DNA from 2 places in the Saccharophagus degradans 2-40 genome. Region 1 is predicted to be linked to the other one. Evidence: riboswitches for the same ligand, from Rfam matches in the RefSeq annotation. Region 1 holds a riboswitch; the other holds the start of a gene.
The links. Region 1 has a riboswitch for cyclic di-GMP ahead of SDE_RS04060 (hypothetical protein). Riboswitches for the same ligand answer to the same signal wherever they lie in the genome.
Positions count from the first base shown of each region.

Region 2: linked by a shared signal. The riboswitch ahead of SDE_RS03330 (HD-GYP domain-containing protein) and the one ahead of SDE_RS04060 (hypothetical protein) in region 1 are both predicted to bind cyclic di-GMP.

Region 1 covers NC_007912.1:987,923-995,972, reverse strand. Annotated here, with positions in the region: gene SDE_RS04090 (SDR family NAD(P)-dependent oxidoreductase) at 1-771, opposite strand; gene SDE_RS04085 (beta-phosphoglucomutase family hydrolase) at 923-1,525, opposite strand; gene yjfF (galactofuranose ABC transporter, permease protein YjfF) at 1,571-2,533, opposite strand; gene SDE_RS04075 (ABC transporter permease) at 2,537-3,559, opposite strand; gene SDE_RS04070 (sugar ABC transporter ATP-binding protein) at 3,597-5,102, opposite strand; gene SDE_RS04065 (ABC transporter substrate-binding protein) at 5,191-6,138, opposite strand; cyclic di-GMP riboswitch class I at 6,536-6,625, shown strand; gene SDE_RS04060 (hypothetical protein) at 6,719-7,228, shown strand; gene SDE_RS04055 (nitrate reductase) at 7,389-8,050, opposite strand, start outside.
Region 2 covers NC_007912.1:781,458-789,507, reverse strand. Annotated here, with positions in the region: gene SDE_RS03340 (DUF6999 family protein) at 1-451, shown strand, start outside; gene SDE_RS03335 (type IV pili methyl-accepting chemotaxis transducer N-terminal domain-containing protein) at 485-1,273, opposite strand; gene SDE_RS22830 (hypothetical protein) at 1,724-1,867, shown strand; cyclic di-GMP riboswitch class I at 2,014-2,107, shown strand; gene SDE_RS03330 (HD-GYP domain-containing protein) at 2,172-3,491, shown strand; gene SDE_RS03325 (response regulator) at 3,521-4,768, opposite strand; gene rhlB (ATP-dependent RNA helicase RhlB) at 4,944-6,122, opposite strand; gene SDE_RS03315 (nucleotide sugar dehydrogenase) at 6,394-7,677, shown strand; gene SDE_RS03310 (NAD-dependent epimerase) at 7,681-8,050, shown strand, end outside.

The sequences.
Region 1 (8,050 bases):
CTACACCCATCCCCCATCAACAATAAAATGCTGCGATGTACACATTTTGCTGTCGTCTGAGGCGAGAAATAGCGCCATTGCGGCGATATCTTCGGGCATTACCATCGATTTTAAACACTGCGCTTCGCGAATAGTGCGCCGCGCGGCATCGTCTACACAGGTTTGTAATTGACGTTTGGTCATTACCCAGCCAGGCACAAGAGTGTTCACACGAATGTTATCCGGCCCCATATCTCGAGCCAAACCGCGAGTTAGGCCTTCTATAGCAGCTTTAGCACTGGTATAGGCAGGCATACCGCCTTGGGTGGCGTACCAGCTCATCGAGCCCAAATTTATAATGGAGCCACCACCTAGCTTTTGCATATCGGCGTATACCGCTTGCGAAGCAAAGAAGTGATGACGCAAGTTTACCGCCATGCGCTCATCCCAATAGTCGACGGTTACATCGCGAAAGTCGTGGCGTTCATCGTTGGCGGCATTATTGACAAGTACGTTAATTGGGCCTAAGTCTTGCTGAATTTGCGCAATTGTGCGCTGAAGTGCGGGGATATCGACCATATCGCACTTATAGTAATGAGGAAGATCGACTCCGTTAAGTGCACCGATATGACCAACCAACCACTCAGCGGCGTCGTCTAGAATATCCATAAACGCGACAGTCGCGCCCTGCCGGCAAAACGCATCGACCAAGTTAGCACCAATGCCAGAGGCACCGCCGCTAATCAAAACCACTTTGCCCTTTAGGCTGGGGTATTGATTGGTTAAATTCACACTGTATTCCTCATGCACCTAGTACAGGAACGCGCTTATACACTAGCGCTTTTTATTATCGGTGTGACCATAAGCCACACAACGGTACGTCGAGCAGCCAGAATATATCAAACCGGCAAAATTCGCACGCATAGGCGCAATAAGGAGGAGCTTACAGAAAGTATTCGTTCTCTATTTGGAAGGCGGTGAGCACATCGATTGCATCCATACCCGCAGCAATTGCCGCCTGAATGCCGAGCTTGGCATCTTCGAATACCACACATTGCTGGGCTGGTTGCCCCATAAGTTGCGCACAGCGCAAAAAGGTATCGGGGGCGGGCTTAGGTTTAGTCACCTGATCGGCACCTACTATATAATCGAGCAGCTTACGCAGACCGCACAGCTCGAGTATAACTTCGGCTTCATCGGTATAAGCGCCGGTGCCCACACTCATAGGCAGCACGCCGTGATAACGCTTGGCCAGCTCTGCCAATTGAGTTGGCTTTACGTATTTGTGAATATTGTCGCGCACCACTTGCTCTTTAAAGTGGTTCATTTCTTCGAGGGGGGAGTCCACTTTACAATCGAATCGCTCTATTAACATGGCGATAGTTTGTTTAGTGGGCACACCCGCTAGGGAGCGCATTAAAGGCCGATCGATAGGAATAGCGAAGCGATTTAACGTTTCCGTCCAAGCCACTTCGTGCAGCTGGCCGCTATCTACCAAGGTGCCATCCATATCAAAAATAATGGCTGAATATTGATCTAATACCATGTGCGCTTACCCTCAAAAAACTGCGAGTTGTAATGAGCGCAAAGGCTAACGAGTTTTTGCGCCCGGCGCCACCAATATTCGCTGCAATGCTATAAAGCAAAACAAAAGCACACCTATTACTATTTTCGTCCACCAGCTACTTAACGTACCATCGAACGAAATGTAAGTTTGCACAACGCCCATAATAAGTACACCAAATAAGGTGCCCACCACATAGCCGTAACCACCGGTAAGTAGCGTACCGCCAATAACCACTGCGGCTATAGCATCTAGCTCTACCCCTACTGCGGCCAACGAATAGCCCGAAAAGGTATAAAAAGAAAAAACAATACCCGCCAACGCAGCCAAACAAGAATTAAATGCGTAAACACTAATGGTAGTACGAGCGATAGGTACACCCATTAAACCCGCCGACTGCGCATCGCCACCCAACGCGTAAACACGGCCACCAAAGCGGGTGTAATTGGCAATTATTATTGCCGCCACTAGCACAACAATACTGATAATGGTGGACGCATCTAACCAAGCGTTGCCGGGCAGTTCAAAGCCAAACATGCTTACGTCGTCGTAAAACTCGTGGGTGATTGGCACAGATTCTTCACTAATAATAGTGCTTAAACCGCGCGCAAAAAACATACCTGCCAAGGTAACAATAAATGGCTGCAATTTATAAAAATGAATAATTGCCCCCATTGCTGCGCCAAATACGGTACCACCCACTAATACAACTGCAAAGGCGGCCAGCGGGTGCCACTGATAATTTTCGAGCAAGACACTAACCACTACACCCGTTAACGCAATAACAGAGCCGACAGAAAGATCGATACCGCCAGACAAAATTACAAACGTCATACCTACTGCGGCAATAATTAAAAAGGCGTTATCGGTAAATAAATTAACAAACACGCGCAATGTAAAGAAGTTATCGAACTGCACAGAACCGGCTAAAAATAATGCCAAAAATAAACTGCATGTTACGTAAAGGGGTAAAAACTTTCTGTTTATCATCACTTACCCCCTGGCAGCACTAGAACGAGAAAGAGAAAGAGAAAAGCGCGATAGCTGACGGTGCAACTGTGGGGACTGCAACAATAGAATGGCAATAATCACCGCGGCTTTAATCATTAAATTAAACTTTGGCGGCACGCCACTTAAAATAATGGTAATAGTTAACGTTTGAATAATGAGCGCACCAATAATAGAAAGCGCAATAGAAAAACGGCCGCCCATCAATGAAGCCCCGCCAATAACCACGGCCAATATTGCATCTAACTCTAACCATAAACCGGCATTGTTGGCGTCGCTGCCACCTATATCGGCTGCGGCAATCATGCCTGCCAAGGCCGCACACAAACCAGACACCGCATACACCATTAACTTAATCATTTTGTCGTTAATACCAATGTAATAACTTGCCCCGCTATTTGCGCCCACCGATTCAACAAATAACCCCAACGCCGTGCGACGCATGAGCAATTGAAACAATAAAAACGCTACAACAACCAACACAACAGGAAACGGTAACCCTAAGAAGTAACCCACGCCTAAATAGGCAAAACCTTCGTGGCTAAACGTAACAATTTGACCAGCATTAATTAACTGCGCAATACCGCGCCCAGCCACCATTAAAATAAGCGTGGCAACAATAGGCTGAATGCCGAAGTAGCCGACTAAAAAACCATTCACCAAACCAGCCAACACACCAGCAGTAAGACCTGCACCTACCACCAGTACCATGCTATCTACACCGGCAACAATTAAACTTGCGCTTACCGCACCGGCAATGGCCATGACCGAACCTACGGATAAATCTACACCGCCAGTAGCAATGACTAATGTCATGCCAATGGCGAGCAAAGCCACGGGCGCGGCGCGGTTAAGCACGTCAATTAAACTGCCGTAAATACGACCGTCTTTTATTTCTAACTGAAAAAATTCAGGCGCGATAATAAGGTTTACCGCCAGCAAAAAAATCAAACCCAATACCGGCCAAATAAAACGGCGCAAATGGGGTGAAATAGAAAGGGACTGCATGATTATTTACCTATTAGGGGTATGCAACTAAACAACATTAACTGCCAGCAATGGCTTGCATAATGTTTTGCTGATTAATTTGGCTGCCAGATATTTCTGCCACTTTTTTTCTGTCGCGCAGCACTAATACTTTATCGCTAAAGGCCACTAGCTCTTCCAGCTCGGAAGAAGCCACCACAAGGCCCAGGCCCTGCTCACACAACTGACGAATAAGCGCAATAATTTCTGCGTGTGCGCCTACATCAATACCGCGGGTTGGCTCATCCAATAACAAAAGTACTGGCTCTGACGCTAACCAGCGGGCGAGAATGACTTTTTGTTGATTGCCACCGCTTAGCTGCTCTATGGGTTTTTCGATATCGGATGTGGCAATTTTTAAAGCTTTAACGTAGTGCTCGGCCAACTCTTTTTGTTTTTTAAGGGGAATATATTTCCACCAGCCGCGCTTGTTTTGCAGCGCGATAATCATGTTTTCGCGGATGGACATTGGCCCAAATATACCGTCGTGTTTGCGATCTTCGGGGCACAACCCCATACCCGCCAATACGGCTTCGCGCGTGTGTTTAAATTTAACCGGTTTGCCGTTTAAAAGAATGTCGCCTTCATTTAGCGCATCTACACCAAACACCAACTTGCATAACTCTGTGCGCCCACTGCCCAGTAACCCAGCTAAACCCAGCACTTGGCCCGCCTTAACCGACACACTTAGTGGCTCCACCGAGCCTTTGGCTGCGGCTTGTTGTAACGCAAGTAGCGCCTCACCCTGCTCGTTTTCGTCTTGCTGCACAGGCGTGGTTTTACTGGAATGTGCAATTTCTTTACCAAGCATATTGCTCACAAGATCGTGCTGCGATAAATCTTTGGCCAGCCATTCGCCCACCAATGTGCCGTTGCGCAATATTGTTATGCGGTCGCACACGGCGTACACCTGATCGAGAAAATGGGTAACAAAAACAATACCAATACCCTTGGCAGCAATTTCGCGCATCACTTTAAATAAAGCCTGCACTTCACCAGCATCTAAACTTGCGGTTGGCTCATCTAAAATAAGTACACCGGAGGACATATCCACACCGCGCGCAATAGCAATAAGTTGTTGTACGGCAACCGAATAATGTGAAAGGGGCTTGGTAACATCTATATTTAAGTTGTAACCTTTTAATAGCTCTGCTGCATCTCGATTAATTTTTTTCCAATTAATCAAACCAAATTTGCGCGGCTCTCGGCCTAAGTAAACGTTGTGTGCAACGCTTAAGTTAGGCAGTAAGTTCACCTCTTGGTATACCGTACTAATACCCAAGGCTTGCGCATCGCCCGTACAGGTGGGGTGAATATTTTCACCTTTAAATGCAATACTGCCGCTATCTTTTTGATATACACCAGTCATTACTTTAATAAGGGTAGATTTACCCGCACCATTTTCGCCAAGCAAGGCGTGTATCTCGCCCGCGCGCAAAGTAAAATCTACCCCTTGCAAAGCAATCACACCGGGGAATACCTTACCCACACCACGAAGGGCAAGTAGCGGATTTTGGTCTGTCATAAGAGTCTTCTTGGTTAAGAAATAGTAAACAGCTGATAATTAATCTCTAATTTTGAATCATTAACTGCTAGCAATTAGCAATTAGTGATTACTGATTAACAAACCGAGCTTTGTATTCTTGTTGATAGTTTTCTGTGGTGAACACTTTGCCATCCATCACTATCCATTTATCGAATTTCTTTTTGGTTTTTAAGTACTCTTCTATAACGTCGAATGCTGGGCCGCCCATATGGGGGCTCATTTCTACGGTTGCGCTTACTTCGCCAGCCGCAAGCGCTTTGAAAATATCGTCAACCGCATCCACAGATACCACATGAATATCTTTACCCGGCTTTAAACCCGCTTCTTTAATGGCCTGAATGGCACCTAGCGCCATTTCATCGTTGTGCGACCACAGTGCGCATATAGACTCACCGCCACCTTCGGCTTTTAGAATACTTTCCATTACCTCTTTACCCTTAGCGCGAGTAAATTCAGCAGTTTGACTGCGCACTATTTTTGCCTCGGGGTAATTGGCAATAACACTGTTAAAGCCTTCCATGCGACCAATGGCTGCACTAGACCCAACGGTACCTTGTAGTTCGACGATATTGCATTTGCCCGCTGTTGCATTCATAAGCCAGTTCGCGGCCTTTTTACCTTCTTCGGTAAAATCTGGCGCAATACGGGTGACATAAAGCGAATCATTTTTTAAATCGACATTGCGATCCACAATTACAATAGGAATACGCGCGCGTTTAGCTTCCATAAATACAGGCTTCCAACCTGTTTCTACTACGGGCGCAACTACAATGGCATCTACGCCTTGGGCTATAAAACTGCGAATTGCTTTAATTTGGTTTTCTTGTTTTTGTTGGGCGTCGGAGAACTTGAGGTCTATGCCGCGCCGTTCGGCTTCGGCTTTCACAGACTCAGAAAATGTTGTGCGCCAGCCACTTTCGGAGCCTACCTGAGAAAAACCCACGGTTAGCGCTTGTGCCGCGCCAGTAACACTGAGTAGTGCGCAAAGGGCTAGGCCTTTTGTAGAATTATTCATATTCGCCTCATTATTTATTTGTTATTCACTCGCCCACGCACTTAGCAACCTAAAGGCAGCAAGTGGCATTCACGCGATTATCTGAACGAGATACAAATATAATATAATATTTTAAATGAAGCAATTATCGTATTTTATACAAACACCATCGCAATCTAGAGCTTTTAGCTAAGGTGCTGATTTACATGCATAATTAGGGAGAAAAACGCGAGAAGTTTGGAAGTTGGGATTATCTAGATCGATTTATTCTTGTAACAATAAGCCTTATTGTTGACCTGACCACGCGACTTACGCATACTTTAACCCATACAAAGCAGACGTTTATTTAAACAATCTGCTCCTCATTTCAGCCTGTATCGGCTTGTTTTGAGTATCGTCGCTCGCTGTTTAGCCTGCTCAACGATAAAGGCAAACCCGCGGTAACGTGGGGACGCAAAGCCAGTGCCCAACTACTTGTAATTTAAGATTGGGTCGAACGGTTACCGAATGGGAAAAGCGACGCTGCTCCGTCTACTCTTCCCCACCATTAACATCAATCACCTTTGGTGATTAGCTAATACATGCTCGCAGGCCTAACAAATTGACGACGATTAAAATTAATGTGGCAGCATTAAAAGAAGACCTGGCTTGGCTGTGGGAAAAAATAGACGATTGGTTGCCACAATCGCAGCAAGGCAGAGCAATGTTATTGTTATGCAGTGTGTTCGGCTTTATTGCCAGCATAATGCTCATAAGCAAATTAATTAATCACGTGGAACACACCAAAGTACATTTTGACCCCACACGTGATTACGCTCAAATACCTTTCGACGAATTAGATGCGACGATGATATGCGAGCAAGAAACAAATTACCGCTACGGTAACAGCGTGCTGCGCACCCATGTAGATTCGCACTCTACGCGCTTGGATAAAACGCAGGGGTTGTATAAAATTTTTATGTTTGCCGATATAGGCAGCAAAAAACATTTTGAGGAAATAACCGTGCACTGTTTTGTCGATCCATCAGAATTTATGATTGATCACTACCGTGCAATAGTTAAAAAGCAAGATACCTTGCTAGACAAAGCAATAAGCTTTTTAAATTTTTAAGCTGTAAAAGTAGCTTATCCAGTTTTTTATTTCTCGTGAACTCAGTGGTCCTTACGAGCCGAAAGAATTGCTAAATTATTTATGCTTTAAATGGTTTAGCAATTCCTAGGCTCGCTTTTTACCGCCCTGCCTCTTTCTTTCGCACTGCTCATTTCTTTCGCTACGCCTGCTTCGCTGCATGCTGTGGCGAAAACGCTCGTATCATACCGTTAATCTCAGGAATACAAGAGCCGCAGTTAGAGCCGCACTTTAATTTTTCGCCTAGGGCTTCGGCGCTGCAACAACCGCCTTCAATCGCTGTTTGAATTGCTTTGGCACCAATTTGAAAACACGAGCACACTATCGGGCCTTCATCTTCTACGCCCTCACCAGCCACACCCGCCAGTACCGCAAAGCGCTGATTTAAATCGCACTGCTCGCCCAATTGCTGCTCTAGCCAGCGGTTTTCTATAGGTTGCTCATTGCCACGCGCAATATTCAACACAACCGCCAAGCGCCCCTCAATAAAACCTACTTTGCGATAAAACGCTTGGCTAGAATCGGTAAGCTCTACCCAATCACTCACCAACGGAAATTGCTCCGTTAACCACTCACTCCAATTACTAGGGGTAACCGTGTCGGCTATTCGATACTTGTATCCCTTGTCGACTGGAATTTTCACCCAATAATCAGCGTTTGGCGTAACCGGTAACTCACTCGCTATAAATCCACTCCACTGCGCGTTATAGGGGTTAATTTCTACGGGGCTATGTTTAAATTCCGGCTGCCCACACAGAGGGTCGGTAATTGCGTTTACCAACGCATCGGCTCGACTGCTGGATG
Region 2 (8,050 bases), 210 kb from region 1:
CGACCAAGAGCTGTTTCGCGTATTTGCCGAGATGGGGCCTTGGCAGCACGCGCCATTCAACCAAGCTTACGCACAAGAAAATTTAAAGTGGAATAACTGGGTTTCTATTACAGAGAATTCGTTTCAAGTAGAACGCAAAGCAACACAAGTGCTCGATTTCGAAAGTGCCCACGCATTGTTTATGTGCTTGTTTTGTTTTTTACTCAAGCGCGACGAGTACAGAGACGCTATAAACGGGTTCAACCTAGACCAATCTATGGCTATTCGTATAGGCCAACTAGTGGGCAACCCAACGCTTACAGAAATGGCTTACAACAAATACCCGCATTATTTAGTTGGCCCGTGGAACCTAGGCCAACGTTTTTTAATGCACGGCTTTTTTACAGAGTATATGTACGCTTTTCTTGAACCAATTAGAAAGCAAGCCAACACAAGCGCAATCGACAAGTAAATAATAGGGCAACTACAACTGCCCTATCGCGATTTAGAACGCAGCAACTTGCTCGGTATTCTCCAGCTCGCTTGCATATAGATGCGTAATTTCATTCATATTGTGCAACATTGTATCTGTAGTACCGGTTATCACAAAAATCAAACGGTCACCCTTTAGCGACATATCACCATCAAACCCTTTGGAGGCGTATTTTAAGTGCCCCTCGGTTTTGAGTATTTTCTTTTTGATCGTTTCGGTATTGAACTGACTATCCTTCAAAAAAGTTAACATCAGCTCGTACTCAGCTAGGTCGGCGTAGAGTTTTTCTAAACTTGCTTCGGATTCCAACCCCCAATAATACGCCAAGTAATGTTTTGCTATGCGCTGCGACAACATTCTCTGACGCCCAGAAACATTCACCAGCTCGGCGCCTTTATGATTAGATAACGTCTCTAATTTTTGCACATAGGCATGGGCGGCAGTTAATAACGCATCACTTTTTTCCAAAAGCTCCGCTGCATTTTGTTTAGTAACTGGGCCGGTTGCTACAGCTTTAAACGGCTTCCATAAATTGCGAACAGTAAGTAACTCACCTCGAATGCTTATCGCATCGTTATTGGCTTGCAGAGTATCTAAATTTTCTTGAAACTGCTTAATGGCTTTATCTAATTGCGCTTTGTAACGCGCGTTATCTGGTTGAATGCCTGTTAGAATAAACGACTGCGCAATGCGTTGAGACAACATACGCTGCTGCCCGGCTTTATCTATTGCCTGCCCCATAGTTAATGCATAGCCATTACTCGCCACACATAAAAACACTGCTAAAAAAATAAAACGCATACAACCTCCAACACTCATACAATTAATTCGTTGATAAAAGTGTAGTCACAATACGTTACTTGCTAGAATTTCTTCACGCCCTACTTCCGTGCATTTTTTACGCAAAAAAGTAACTGGCTGTTGTTTTATAGGCAAAACATAGGAACTTTGGTTTAAGCAAAATATTCATCTATAAGAAAAAAACTTAAGCGCCATAAAATGCTATGGATTGCACATTTGCGGCCTAAGCAGTGGGCGATGATGGGTCAGATTAATTATTTATAAAAAATTGCGTTCTATAACGTGTGGATGCAAAGTGAACGCGTCACGGCTTAATTAGGTATTAATATTTGCAGCGCTAGCACCTACGCCTTTTCACGAGCAATAATTCTATATAAAAAGCATACCTAAAGTGTCACAAAACGATTATACTCGCCACCCCTCGCAGGCCGTCACACAAGGATACGTTGCATGCAACTCAAAAGTCGCCGAACTCTATTACTATGCACGCTAGCCGCACTGGTTACTGCTGCTGTATTTATGCCGAAAGACAAGTACCCATTTAAATCTGAGGCGAACACTTCTGCACCTACTACTAGCCAGCAATTGCGCTAACACTTCCAACGCTCTTTTGTCGTCTTAAATATCCTTCAATATAATCAAAACTGCTTAGCAGTCTCGCTCTATTCCTGTTTGCTCTATAAGCCATTATTTGTTTTACAGGCTTGGCAACTCATGTTAATTTTTTGTGACATATGTCACACTCTAAATGGCTAACCGTCGCGAAAGCGCGGCCACGCAAAGCTTCCGGTCTAAGGGTATGTAAACCATATCTACGATAGCGGGGTTGCTGGAATGCGAGACACCACTCTTTCGCGACAGTCATTTACCGGTGATACCACCACTACTGGCGCGGTCGATGGAATTATTCGAACAAAAAATTGTGGTAAATCAGCTTCAAATAGGCATGTACGTTTGCCGACTAGATAGGTCGTGGCACGAAACCGACTACCCATTGCAAGGCCTTTACATAAAAGACCAAGCAGATATCGACCACCTCGCAAAATATTGCCAATATGTGTTTATTGACGAAAAACGCAGTCGCAGCGCGCTGATACCCAAGCACACTCAAGCAATAACACAAAACCCGCCTCAACCGCTGCGAGCCGTACCAAATACTACTCCTTTTTTTATCGACCCCAAGAGTTGGCGTCAGCGCCATTGTGTTGAACACTACAGTGTAACAACCACATTAAATGCTGAATTAAAGTTAAGTGCGCCACTTATGTACTTACTAGAAGAGCAACTGGCTTATTTGATCGACAAGATAAACCGTCGCCGCCGATTTGATATTGAGCCTATAGCCGAAAGCGCCGCCGATTTAGTAGAAAGCTTAATTCGCAACCCCGATGCACTGGCCTGGCTTTGCCAAATAAAGCTCACGCGCAGACCTATTTATTTGCACATTATGCGCTTAGCTGTTTGGGGTGGCATAGTGGGCCGGCAAATGGGGCTTAATCGCTTTTCACTCGTCCACCTCACCATGACTCTAATGATGACAGGCATTGGAAAAAGCCTGATAAAACAGGAGATACTCAGCAATCACAACGTGTATAACCACACCCCCGAATACCAAGAGCATTTAACAGAAACGCTTTACTATTTAAAACAGAGCCACTTTTCTTGTGAAGATATTATTTCTACTATTCAAGCCTATTGCGAACGACACAACGGCAGCGGCTACCCCAACGCGCTAACTGGGGGTAAAATTCCATTTCTAGCACGGGTAGCTGGGCTTGTAGATACCTTCGATCTAATGGTGCACCCCTACGAAGCCAAGCAATCCATTTCACCGGGCAATGCTATTGCCCGCCTTAACAAATGCAAAGGCACACTGTTTGACCCACACTTGGTAGAAACATTCGTACAGGCCATTGGTATTTACCCTACCGGTTCGCTGGTGGAAATTAACAACGGTATTATTGGTGTTGTGGTTTCACAGTCCTATGAGAAGCGTATACAGGCCGCCATCATCCCGCTTATAAATCGCGACAAAAAACGCTTTGCTAAATTCAAAATATTCGATTTGCATCTAACAGGTTCAGATGCCATGCAAAACGATAGAATTATAATAAAACGCGGGCTTCCATTTCATTTAGCGCCCCCCAAATTAGTGGCTGCCGCACACGAGCAGTTGTTTGAAGAGAAAAAAGGCTTTTTTACGAAAATATTCGAATAACAGTAGAGACTATGTATTAAATGTAATGTTTAGTCGTCACCAATAACCAAATCACCACCCGCATCGCGCGCGCGCAGAAGCGACTGATGGGCATGTTCAACTAATTCGGAAAGATTATTCCCCATTACATTCGACACACCGGCGCTAAAACTAAGACTCACCTCAGCACCACCAAGGTCAATAAATTTCCCACCGACTATTTGACGCACCCGTTCGACAAAGGCGGTAGCTTTCGCATTGTCTAGCCCCGGCATTAACGCGTAAAACAACTCTGTACCAGCGCGAGCAAGTAAAAAACGCTCGAAAGACGATACTAAAAAGCTAGATACTTGCTCCATCACTACATCGCCAGCTTCAGGGCCGTATTCATTGATAATTTCAGACAGATCATCTAAATCGATAACCGCACAGGCTAGAGGCGTGCCACTGGCAAGCGCGCGCTCAAACATGTCATCACCTTGCACATTAAAATGCGACAGTTTATAAGCGCCGGTGTGATCATCCCTATTGGCTGAATCTTTGAGGGCCTCAAACATTTCCATAAAATCCATATTGTGAGAAACGCGGCAGAAAAATTCTTCGTGATTAAACGGTTTGCGCAAAAAATCATTAGCGCCATTTTTGATGAATTTTGCAGAGAGCGTGCCGTCGGTTTCCGACGACAAGCCAATCATAATGAGATCCGACTTATCGTATTTACGGCGCATATGCTGCACTAACTCAAAGCCATCCATGCGCGGCATATTAAAATCGGTAATAATCATTTTAATATCGGGGTTATCTATAAATACACGTATAGCTTCAGCACCATCGTCTGCGTCATACACTTCAAATAAATGTAAGCGCAGCAAACCCACTACAAAATTACGCGCTGTGGCGGAGTCATCCACCACCATCACTTTTATTTTTTGATTTTTAACGAGGCGAGCCAACACCCCCAGTGCATACTGGTAAGAGTAGCGCCCCTCCTTGGTAACGTAATCGACAATCCCTTTCGCCAACAACTGTTCTCGCCGCTCCGTATCGAAGCTGCCGGTGAGCACAATAGTTGGAATGTGATTATTTAAAACGTAATCCACCACTTCGCCATCTGGCGCATCGGGTAAACTTAAATCCACTAAAGCGGCGAAAATTGATTCAGCTTCACTTTCTAGTAGTGCCTTGGTCTCGGCTAAGGTGGTAGTGTAAACCGGCTTAAACTGCGGGAAGCCCGCCATAACGTGATTGATAATTTTTCTTACAATCGGGCTATCTTCTACAACTAAAATTCTATGCATTGGGCCATCCTGCGCACGCTGGGCGTAGCGACTCAAATTAGGGCTATTTATTGAGTGTAGACAAGGATTTAGGCCCGTGGGAGCCAATAACGAGAATGCAAAGGGAGAGAATGGGGCGTTTCACACTAAAACCGTTCAATAGCGACGCTAATTGAACGGTTTGATATGGGGGGGGTTAGCGTGCCAACGGCTTAAGTAGCTCTTCGGGTGGCTGCTCACAGGGTATTTTGCGACCAAGCAACTCTTGGATAGGCTCTAAACGCAATGCATCGTCTTCGCAGGCCAAGCTTACCGATACACCCTCTTTACCTGCACGACCTGTACGGCCAATGCGGTGTACGTAATCTTCAGGCTCTTCGGGCAAGGTGTAGTTTACAACGTGTGATATACCATCAATATGAATACCGCGCCCCGCCACATCGGTGGCCACCAATGCTGTCAGCTTACCGGTACGGAAGTCCTCTAAGGTGCGAATACGCTTGTTTTGCGCGATTTCGCCCGACAACAAACCAACCCGAAAACCACGGCGCTGTAGCTTGTGGTGTAAATCGCGGCACTGATCGCGGCGATTGGCAAAAATCATTATGTTTTCTACATCCGGCTCGCGCATTAAGTTGCCAAGCACGGTAAATTTCTCTTCGCTAGAAACCAAGTACACCACTTGTTTCACTCGATCTGCCGCCACATTTTCATCTTCAATAGAAACGGTTACCGGCTCGTGCATCCACTGCTCGCTTAAACGCAGCACATCTTCAGAGAAGGTGGCAGAAAACAGCAGTGTTTGACGGTGAGTTGAAGGCGGGGTCATACGCACTATGCGCTTAACCTGTGGAATAAAGCCCATATCCAGCATGCGGTCGGCTTCGTCGATTACAAGCACTTCCACTTGATCTAAATACACAGCCCGCTTTTCACAAAAGTCCAATAACCGACCCGGTGTAGCAACCAGAATATCAATGTGCTCAGCCTGCAGCTTTTGCAGCTGCTTAGCGTAATCCACTCCACCTACCAATATATGTACTTTTAAATCTGTATGTTTAACTAAATTCTCGGCATCTTTAGCAATTTGCATGGCCAACTCGCGTGTTGGTGCAATCACTAGTGAGCGCGCTTCACCCGCGTAGCGCTCTTCTTCGATGGGGGTACCCAGAAGATCTTCGATAAGCGCTATTAAAAAAGCTGCGGTTTTACCCGTCCCCGTTTGGGCCTTACCTAACACATCGTGGCCGCGCAATGTAAAAGGCAAAGACTTCGCCTGAATGGCGGAACACTCGGTGAACTTTAAATCTGACAATGCACGCATTACCAGCGGCGACAGGTTGAGTTCTTCGAAGGACAAGTTGTTTTTATGCATATATAGGCTTATTGGTTAAGGCAATTAAGGAGCTTAGCCGCGCATTGTACAGTTATTCGCCTTGCATTGCTCTAAAAGGCGTAAATCAAGCATTTAGTGTATTTTGCCTTCGTGAATTATAGCCTTCAAGCTGGTATGATCTCACGCCTTAGTCAGCAGCAAAAACTCGCGCTTTAAAATGAATTTAATGCGTTAATTAAACTGTCAGCTGCCGGGCTTACCATGCTTCCTTTTTTGATCGTCTCCCACTTAGGATAAGGGTTGGGTTTACATGCATAATAGAAAAATTTCCGTCATTGGATTGGGCTACGTAGGCCTACCTGTTGCCGTGGCTTTTGGTAAATCCCAACAGACCATTGGCTTTGATATAAACCAAGGCCGCGTAGAAGAGCTACAAAAGGGAACTGACCGCACCTTAGAGGTCACCAGCGAAGAACTCGCCCAAACAGACATACTGTTTACGTGCACCCCTGCCGACCTGCAAAAAGCCGATTTTCACATTGTAGCGGTACCTACCCCCATCAACGATTCCAAACAACCCGACCTTCGCCCTCTCATAGGCGCTTCCAAAACTTTGGGGCCGCAATTGAAAAAAGGCGATATTGTTGTATATGAATCCACGGTATACCCTGGGGCCACCGAAGAAGATTGCGTACCCGTATTAGAAGCCGAATCTGGCCTTAAGTGCGGCGTCGACTTTTTTGTGGGCTACTCGCCAGAGCGTATCAACCCAGGCGACAAAGAGCACACCTTCACCAAAATCACCAAAGTGGTTTCTGGCCAAACACCTGAAGTATTAGAGATTGTTGCCGCGGTATACGGCAGTGTTGTAACCGCAGGCGTACACAAAGCAACAAGCATCAAAGTTGCCGAAGCCGCGAAGGTTATCGAAAACACTCAGCGCGACCTCAATATCGCCCTTATGAACGAGCTATCAGTTATCTTTAACCGCATGGATATCGATACCATCGACGTGCTCGAAGCCGCTGGCACCAAGTGGAACTTCTTACCTTTCCGCCCAGGCTTGGTTGGCGGCCACTGTATTGGTGTAGACCCTTACTACCTCACGCACAAAGCCGAGCGCATGGGCTACAACCCCGAAGTTATTTTGGCTGGTCGTCGCATTAACGATTCCATGGGTGCCTATGTGGTGCAGCAGGTAATTCGCCAGCTAGCGCAAGCAGACAAGCCTATAAAAGGCGCCAAGGTTGCTGTTATGGGCCTAACCTTTAAAGAAGATTGCCCAGACCTGCGCAACTCTCGCGTTATTGACGTAATTAAAGAATGCCAAACCTGGGGCATAGAGCCGTTAGTGCACGACCCCATGGCTGACCCCGCCGAAGCACAGCACGAATACGGTGTACAGCTTGTAGGCGACGACGCAATTAAAAACGTAGATGCACTTATTTTTACCGTGGCGCACAAGCATTACAAGCAGTGGAGCACCGAGCAAATTATTGCTCGCCTAGCACCGGAAGGCTCTGTATTTGACGTTAAAGGAATGCTAAACCGCGAAGCGTTTGCCCAAGCCGGCACCACACTCTGGAGAATGTAAAACATGAAAGTATTGGTTACCGGCGCAGCCGGCTTTATTGGCTACCACTTAAGCGAACGCCTCCTGGCCCGTGGCGACACCGTTGTAGGTATCGACAACATTAACGATTACTACGACCCCAACATTAAACTCGCGCGCCTCGAGCGCTTAAATAAGCACGAAGCGTTTGAGTTCCAAAAGCTCGACTTGGCCGATCGCGGCGGCATGGAAACCTTGTTTAGCAACCACCAGTTTGATCGCGTAGTGAACTTAGCGGCGCAAGCCGGTGTGCGTTACTCTATCGAAAACCCACACGCCTATGTCGATTCCAACATAGTGGGCTTTTTGAATATACTGGAAGGCTGTCGCCACACCAACGTACCACACCTAAGCT